One region of the Umezawaea sp. NPDC059074 genome, then DNA from elsewhere that is predicted to be linked to it. Evidence: riboswitches for the same ligand, from Rfam matches in the RefSeq annotation. Region 1 holds a riboswitch; the other holds the start of a gene.

Evidence for each region. A riboswitch is a leader RNA that binds a small molecule or an ion and turns the genes downstream of it on or off. The one in region 1 is predicted to bind S-adenosylhomocysteine.
Region 2: it holds a riboswitch for S-adenosylhomocysteine, as region 1 does, so the genes downstream of both, metH (methionine synthase) here and ahcY (adenosylhomocysteinase) in region 1, are expected to answer to the same signal.

Annotation. Positions count from the first base shown of each region.
Region 1 covers NZ_JBHYHC010000077.1:12,291-16,478, forward strand. Annotated here, with positions in the region: gene ACFWW9_RS29360 (DUF899 domain-containing protein) at 1-247, shown strand, start outside; gene ACFWW9_RS29365 (hypothetical protein) at 347-1,387, shown strand; gene ACFWW9_RS29370 (NUDIX domain-containing protein) at 1,397-1,858, opposite strand; S-adenosyl-L-homocysteine riboswitch at 1,921-1,997, shown strand; gene ahcY (adenosylhomocysteinase) at 2,014-3,474, shown strand; gene ACFWW9_RS29380 (DNA polymerase IV) at 3,471-4,188, opposite strand, start outside.
Region 2 covers NZ_JBHYHC010000004.1:13,652-17,839, forward strand. Annotated here, with positions in the region: gene metH (methionine synthase) at 1-1,497, opposite strand, end outside; S-adenosyl-L-homocysteine riboswitch at 1,521-1,599, opposite strand; gene rnhA (ribonuclease HI) at 1,637-2,122, shown strand; gene ACFWW9_RS02905 (alpha/beta fold hydrolase) at 2,165-2,998, shown strand; gene ACFWW9_RS02910 (VOC family protein) at 3,037-3,687, shown strand; gene ACFWW9_RS02915 (RNA polymerase sigma factor) at 3,689-4,188, opposite strand, start outside.

The sequences.
Region 1 (4,188 bases):
CCCGGCCGAGTACAACTACAGCCCGGTCGAGAACGCGGAACCCGGCGAGGCACCAGGTCAGAGCATCTTCCTCCGGGACGGCGACGAGGTGTTCCACACGTACTCGTCGTACGCGCGTGGGGCGGAGGCGACGGGCGGCTCGTACTACTACCTCGACCTCACGCCGTTGGGACGGCAGGAGGACTGGGAACTCCCCAAGGACCGCACCGCCACCGCCCGGACGGCGACGCCGAACTTCGAAAGCTGACTGTCCGGAACACGATCCGACGAACGTTTCCACTCGTCCGGGTGACTCTCCTCGTTCGCCGCTTCCAGAACACTCGGAAGCGGCGAAGGGGGTTCCGGCATGGCGGGCGAACCGGTGATCGCGGTGCAGAGCAAGGTGGGCGAGCTCGAAGCCCTGCTGCACGCGCAAGACGACGTGCAGCCGATGGTGGACCTGCTGGACAAGCCGCCCCGGTCGAAGGACCAGGTGCTGGCCAAGGTCGTCGACGCGGCCGTGCACCTGGCGGAACGCGGCCGCCCGCTGTGGGTGGACATCCACCGGCTGACAGCGGCGAGCGCACTGGGCACGACCCCCGGCGGCGCGTTCGAGCAGTTGGAGGAGAGGGTCGAGGCGAGGTTCGGGCTGATTCCGCCCCCTGGTCCCGCGCTCGTTCCGGTCGTGTCGGAGGACTCCTCCGCCGAGGTACTCGGCAAGGTGGCCAGGCTGCGGCAGCACGAGGACCGGCCCGTGGTGGTGCGGGTGCGCGACGTGACCCTGCCGATCGCCGAACTGGCGAACCGGATGGCGCGCGTGGCCGACCTGACCGGTGCGAACGACCTGCACGTCGTCCTCGACGTCGGGTACTTCGAGGCGGTGACACCACTGCTGCTGAAGAGCGTCGTGGACACCGCCCGATCCCTCGACCGGTGGACCTCGGTCACCCTGCTGGCCGGGTCGGTGCCGACCAACTCGCGGACCGGGTACGCCACCGTGACCGAGGTCCGGCACGAGCTCGGACTGTGGCGCGAGGTGAACCGCTTGGTCGCCGCACCGGTGCGGTACGGCGACTACGGGGTGGTGCACCCCGTGCCCGCTCGGCAGGGTCCCGATTCGAACGCCCGGCAGCCCAACCCCTACCTGCACTACACGATCGAGGGTGGGCGGATCGTGCTTCGCCGCCAGGTGAACCGGTCGTCGAGCGGGGCGTTCGCCGAGGGTTTCGCCGACTTGGCGGGCGAACTCGTGCGGTCGCCCGACTTCGCCGGTCACGACTACTCGTGGGGGGACGAGCAACTGGAGATGTGCGGACGCGGCACGGACAAGGCCGGGACCTCGTCGAGGTGGATCGCCATGGCCACCTCGCACCACATCCGCCACGTCACCCTCGAGACGGCGGCCTGACCTCGGCCTTCACGGCAACTCGAGCAGGCGGTCCAGCAGGGCCGCCTGGGCTTTCACGATCTTGGTTCGGGCGTCCTCCACGGTGAACCACGCGACCCGGTCGACCTCCGGGAACTCCTTCACCTGCCCCGATTTCGGCGGCCACTCCAGTTCGAACGTGCCCGGCACGACGTCGGCCGGGTCGAGGTCGGCGTGCAGGGCCCAGGCCGTGATGACCTTGCCGCCGGACTGCTTGACCTCGCCCAACTCCACCAGGTCGCCGTCCGGGACGGGGAGGCCGAGTTCCTCCTGGAACTCGCGGCGGGCCGCGGCCTCGGGGGTTTCGTCGTCGAGGTACTCGCCCTTCGGGACGGACCACGCGTGGTCGTCCTTCTTCGCCCAGAAGGGCCCTCCCATGTGACCCAGGAGGACCTCGGTGGTCTCGTCGGTCCGGCGGTACAACAGGATTCCCGCACTGCGCTTGCCCGGCATGCACCCGATTGTGCCAACCCGGTCACGTTGACAACGCGCGGGCCGCGTTGCCATGCTGGAAAGGAGTCGAGAGGCGCTGCGACGGGCACGGCCCGCCACGCTCGGCTCGCGACTCCAACCCCAAGGGCGCCTCCTGACACAGGAGGTAGTGGGTTTTGAGTTCCAAGCTGCAGAAGGTCAACGGGATCGAGTTCGCGGTCGCGGACCTGTCGCTGGCGGAGTCCGGCAGGCACCAGATGCGCCTCGCCGAGCAGGAAATGCCTGGTCTGATGGCCACTCGCCGCGAGTTCGCCGAGTCGCAGCCGTTGAAGGGCGCACGGGTCGCCGGCTCGCTGCACATGACCGTGCAGACCGCCGTGCTGATCGAGACGCTGGTGGCGCTGGGCGCGGACGTGCGCTGGGTGTCGTGCAACGTGTTCTCCACGCAGGACGAGGCCGCGGCGGCCGTCGTGGTGGGCCCGAACGGGACTCCCGAGGAGCCGACCGGCACGCCGGTGTTCGCCTGGAAGGGTGAAACCCTCGAGGACTACTGGTGGTGCACCGACCAGCTGTTCCAGTTCGCCGACGGCCTCGGCCCGAACATGATCGTCGACGACGGTGGCGACGCCACGATGCTGGTGCACAAGGGCGTCGAGTTCGAGGCGGCGGGCGCCGTCCCCGCGCCGACCGACGACGACGCGGACGAGTACCGGATCGTGCTGGCCACGCTCGCGCGGTCGCTGACCGAGGACGTGGGCCGCTTCACCCGCATCGCCGCGGCGATCAAGGGCGTGACCGAGGAGACCACGAACGGCGTCAAGCGGCTCTACAAGCTGGCCGCCGACGGCACGCTGCTGTTCCCGGCGATCAACGTCAACGACTCCGTCACGAAGTCCAAGTTCGACAACAAGTACGGCATCCGGCACTCCCTTGTGGACGGTCTGAACCGCGGCACCGACGTGATGATCGCGGGCAAGCTCGCGGTGATCTGCGGCTACGGCGACGTCGGCAAGGGCGCGGCGGAATCCCTGCGCGGCCAGGGCGCGCGGGTCGTCGTCACCGAGATCGACCCGATCTGCGCGCTCCAGGCGTCGATGGAGGGCCTGGACGTCGTGGCGCTGGAGGACGTCGTGCACCGCGGCGACATCTTCATCACCACGACCGGCAACCTGGACATCATCATGGCCGCGGACATGGCCAAGATGAAGCACAACGCCATCGTCGGCAACGTCGGCCACTTCGACAACGAGATCGACATGGCGGGCCTGGCGAAGGTCCCCGGCATCCGGAAGATCGAGATCAAGCCGCAGGTCCACGAGTGGGCGTTCCCCGACGGCCACTCGGTCATCGTGCTGTCCGAGGGCCGCCTGCTGAACCTGGGCAACGCCACCGGCCACCCGAGCTTCGTCATGTCGAACTCGTTCACGAACCAGACGATGGCGCAGATCGAGCTGTTCACGAAGGAGGGCGAGTACGACCGCCAGGTCTACGTGCTCCCCAAGCACCTGGACGAGAAGGTCGCCCGCCTGCACCTGGACGCGCTGGGCGTGAAGCTGACGACCCTGACGCAGAAGCAGGCGGACTACATCGGCGTCACCGTCGAGGGCCCGTTCAAGTCGGACCAGTACCGCTACTAGAACTCCGCGCGCACGCCCAGCAGCCGCACCGGCCTGGTGAACTCGAACAGGTCCGCCACGGCCAGCGCGGCGCTTTCGAGGGCGTGCGCGTCCACGGTCGGGGTCGGCAGCGTCGCGCTGCGGGTGGCGGTGAAGAACGGTGCGAACCGGACCTTCACCGCCACCCGCAGCACCGGACGTCCTTCCGCCGCGACGTCTTCCGCCACCCTCGCCGCGAGCGCCACGACCTCGCGGTCGATGTCCGCGCGGTCGGTCAGGTCCTGCTGGAACGTGGTCTCGCGGCTGCGCGACTTCGCCACGTGCGGGGTCGCCGTGACCGCGGTGTCGGCCGCGCCGAGCGCGAGCCGCCGGTAGTGCGGCCCCATGGCGGGCCCGAACCGCGCGGCCAGCTCCGTGTCGTCGGCTGCGGCGAGCTGCCGCACGGTCTCGACGCCCAGCTCCGCGAGCCGGGCCGTCACGCGGGCCCCGATCCCCCACAGCGCGTCGACCCGCCGGTCGGCCATCACCTCGACCCAGTTGTCCTTGGTGAGCAGGAAGACCCCCGCCGGTTTGCCGAACCTGGTGGCCAGCTTGGCGCGCAACCGGTTGTCCCCGACACCGACCGAGCACTCCAGCCCGGTCGCGGCCCGCACGGCGTCCCGGACCTCCTCCGCGAGCGCGAGCGGGTCGTCGGTCTCCGCGCCGAGGAACCCCTCGTCCCACCCGAGCACCTCG
Region 2 (4,188 bases), on a different contig from region 1:
GGGCGGGAACCCGGCCTGCTGCGTCAACAGGTCGTACGCGCGGCCGCAGATCGACACCTTGCGCTCGGTCGTGTCGGCCTGGCCCTGCTCGTCGAACGCCATCACGACCACGCCCGCGCCGTAGTCGCGGATGCGCCGGGCCTGCTCCAGGAAGGGCTCCTCGCCCTCCTTGAGGCTGATGGAGTTCACGACCCCCTTGCCCTGCACGCACTTCAGGCCCGCTTCGAGCACGGACCACCGCGAGCTGTCGATCATCACGGGGATGCGCGCGACCTCGGGCTCGGTCGCGATGAGGTTGAGGAACGTGGTCATCGCCTGCTCGCTGTCGAGCAGGTCGGCGTCCATGTTGACGTCGAGGAGGTTCGCGCCGCCGCGCACCTGCTCCAGCGCCACGTCCACGGCCGCCTGGTGGTTGTCGCCCTCGATGAGGCGGCGGAACTTCGCCGAGCCCGTCACGTTCGTGCGCTCGCCGATCATCACGAACCCGGTGTCCGGGCCGATCGCGAACGGCTCCAGGCCGCTGAACCGGGTGCGCTCCGGTGACGCGGGCACGACCCGCGGCGCGAGCCCCGCCACGGCCTGGGCGATCTTCTCGATGTGCGCGGGGGACGTGCCGCAGCAGCCGCCCGCGATGTTGACCATGCCCTGCTCGGCGAAGTCCTTGAGCAGCGCGGCGGTCTGCTCCGGCGTCTCGTCGTAGCCGCCGAACGCGTTGGGCAGGCCGGCGTTGGGGTGGCACGCCGTGTAGGTGTCCGCGAAGCGCGCCAGCTCGGCGACGTGCGGCCTCATCTCCTCGGCGCCCAGCGAGCAGTTCACGCCGACCACCAACGGCTTCGCGTGCTCGATCGCGCTCCAGAACGCCTCGACCGTCTGGCCGGACAGCGTGCGCCCGGAGAGGTCCACGATGGTCACCGAGATCCACAGCGGCAGGTCCGGCGCGACCTCGCGGGCCGCGGCGATGGCGGCCTTCGCGTTGAGCGTGTCGAAGATCGTCTCGATCAGCAGCAGGTCGACGCCGCCCTCGACGAGCGCGGAGATCTGCTCGGCGTAGGTGTCGCGGACCTGGTCGAACGACACGGCGCGGTACGCCGGGTCCTCGACCCGCGGCGACAGCGACAGCGTGACGTTGAGCGGGCCGATCGAGCCCGCGACGAACCGGCCGCCGAACTCGTCCGCGGCCTGGCGGGCGAGCCGCGCGCCCGCCACGTTCATCTCCCGCACCAGGCCCTGGAGGCCGTAGTCGGCTTGGCCGATGCTGGTGGCGGTGAAGGTGTTCGTCGTCGTGATGTCCGCGCCCGCGGCGAGGTACTGCCGGTGCACGTCGAGGATGACGTCCGGCCGGGTGAGGTTCAGCAGGTCGGGGTCGCCGGTCACGTCGTGCGTGTGGTTCTGGAACCGGTCCGCCTTGTAATCGGCCTCGGTCAGTCCCGCGCCCTGGAGCATGGTGCCCCAGGCGCCGTCGAGGACCGCGATACGCCGATCCAGCAGGTCACGCAGGTCGCTCACGGGCAGCCTCCACAGGGGTGGAGGCGCCCTTGCTGACCGGAAGCGGGAACGAGCGTGGCGGACCTGTGGTCCGTTGCAGCGCCTCTCGACCCGCGGCCGAGATTACCGGAAACGGCGGTAGATTGCGGCCGTGGACCAGATCGTGGACATCTACACCGACGGCGCCTGCTGGACCAACCCCGGACCGGGAGGGTGGGGCGCGGTGCTGCGGTACGGCGCGCACGAGAAGGAGCTGTGCGGCGGCGAGGCGACCGAGACCACGAACAACCGGATGGAGCTGACCGCCCCGATCCGGGCGTTGGACCACCTCAAGCGGCCCGTGACCGTGCGGCTGTTCACCGACAGCACGTACGTCCGCAACGGCATCCTGGAGTGGCTGCCGAAGTGGAAGGCCAACGGCTGGCGCACCGCGGCGAAGCAGCCGGTGAAGAACGCGGACCTCTGGGTGCTGCTGGAGAAGGCCGTGCAACGTCACACGGTCGAGTGGCACTGGGTGAAGGGGCACGCCGGGGATCCGGGCAACGAGCACGCCGACCGGCTCGCGCTGCGCGGCCTGGAGGAGGCGCTCCGCGAGGCGGGCCACGACCCGGCGACCTACCGGTCAGCGGCCCGCTGAAAGTCGATTGTCCGGCCGGGACGCCGCTGCGATGATCCGCCGATGCCCACCTTCCCGGCCCGTGACGGCGTCGAACTCGCGTACACCGCCCTCGGCGAGGGGCCGCCGATGGTGTGCCTTCCGGGTGGCCCGATGCTCGACTCGGAGTACCTCGGCGACCTCGGCGGCCTGTCCGCGCACCGGACGCTGATCCGCCTCGACCTGCGCGGCACCGGCGGGTCCGGCACGCCCGCCGACCCCGCGTCCTACCGCTGCGACCGCCAAGTCGACGACGTGGAGGCGCTGCGCGAGCACCTCGGCCTCGACCGGATGGACCTGCTGGGCCACTCCGCGGGCGCGAACCTCGCCGTCCTGCACGCGACCCGCCACCCGTCGCGGATCGGGCGGCTCGTGCTGCTCACGCCGAGCACCTTCGCCCTCGGTCTCGCGGCCACCGCCGACGACCGCCGCGCCGTGATGCTCCACCGGGCCGACGAGCCGTCGTTCGAGGCGGTGTCGGCGGCGCTCGACCGCATCACCGCGGGCCAGGCCGGGCCGGACGACTGGGAGGCCATCGTCCCGTTCACCTACGGCCGCTGGGACGACGCGGCCCGTGCCCACCACGCGGCCGACCGCCGCCACCCCGAGGCCGCCGCGGCCTACGTCGCCGAAGGCGCCTTCGACCCGCCCGCCACCCGCGCGGCGCTCACCGCGTTGACCGCCGAGGTGCTGGTGGTCGCGGGCGGGAAGGACATGGCGACCCCCGCCCGTGTCATCGCCGAGTACGCCGCCCTGTTCCCCACCGCGACCCTCCACACCCTGCCGACCGGCGGCCACTTCCCGTGGCTCGACGACCCGGCGTGGGTCACCACGACCCTGGCGACTTTCCTGCGCTGACGCGGTCGCCGCCGTTACCCTCGATCCGGGGTGGTGACATGACCGAGCGGATCACACCGGAGCAGTTCCACGCCTCCGACGGCGTGCGCGACTGGCGGGTCGTGTTCGCCGCCGCGTGCGCCCACTTCCGCGCCGGTTCCTTCGCCCAGGGCCTCGACCTGGTGATCGCGATCGGCGAACTGGCCGCCGAACTGGACCACGCCCCGGACGTCGACCTGCGCTCCGACGGCGTGACCGTGTCCCTCCCCGCGGCCACCGCGGGCGGGTTCGCCGAACACGACATCACCCTCGCCCAGGAGATCTCCCTGGCGGCCCGCTCCCTCGGCCTCACCCCCGACCCGAGCGCCGTGAAGACCGTCCAGGTCACCATCGACGCCTTGGTCGGCTTCGAGGTCCGCCCGTTCTGGCGAGCCGTCCTCGGCTACCAGGACCTCGGCCCCGAGGACCTGGTCGACCCGCAGGGCCGCGGCCCGTGCTTCTGGTTCCAGGAGATGGGCGCTCCACGCGACGAGCGCAACCGCCTCCACATCGACGTCGCCGTCCCCCACGACCTGGCCGAGGACCGCGTGGCGGCGGCGGTCGCCGCGGGCGGCCACGTCGTCAGCGACACCCACGCCCCGATGTGGTGGGTACTGGCCGACGCCGAGGGCAACGAGGCCTGCGTCGCGACCTGGGTGGGCCGCGACTGAGTCACCCCTCCCCCAGCCTCGCCGCCCGCATCACCAGGTAGTTCCGCTCCGGCGTGCTCGCCGTCCGGGCGGCCGCCGCGCGGTAGTGGGTGATGGCCGACGCCACGTCCCCGGCCATCTCGTGCAGGTGGGCGCGGACGGCGTCCAGGCGGTAGTGGCCTTCCAGGCGGTCGGCGACGGCGTCCAGGAGTTTCAGGCCGAGGTGCGGGCCGTGGACCATCGCCACGGCGACGGCGCGGTTCAGGGCCACCATGGGGTTGCCGGTCATCCGTTCCAGCAGCCCGTACAGGCCGAGGATCTCCGGCCAGTCGGTGTCGGACGCGTGGGCGGCGTCGTCGTGGACGGCGGCGATGGCGGCCTGGAGCTGGTACTCGCCCACGAGGCCCTTCGACAGGGCGCTGGTGACCAGTGCGACGCCCTCGACGATCCGCTCGTGGTCCCAGAGCGTGCGGTCCTGGTCCTCCAACGAGATCAAGGAGCCGTCCGGTGCGGTGCGGGCGG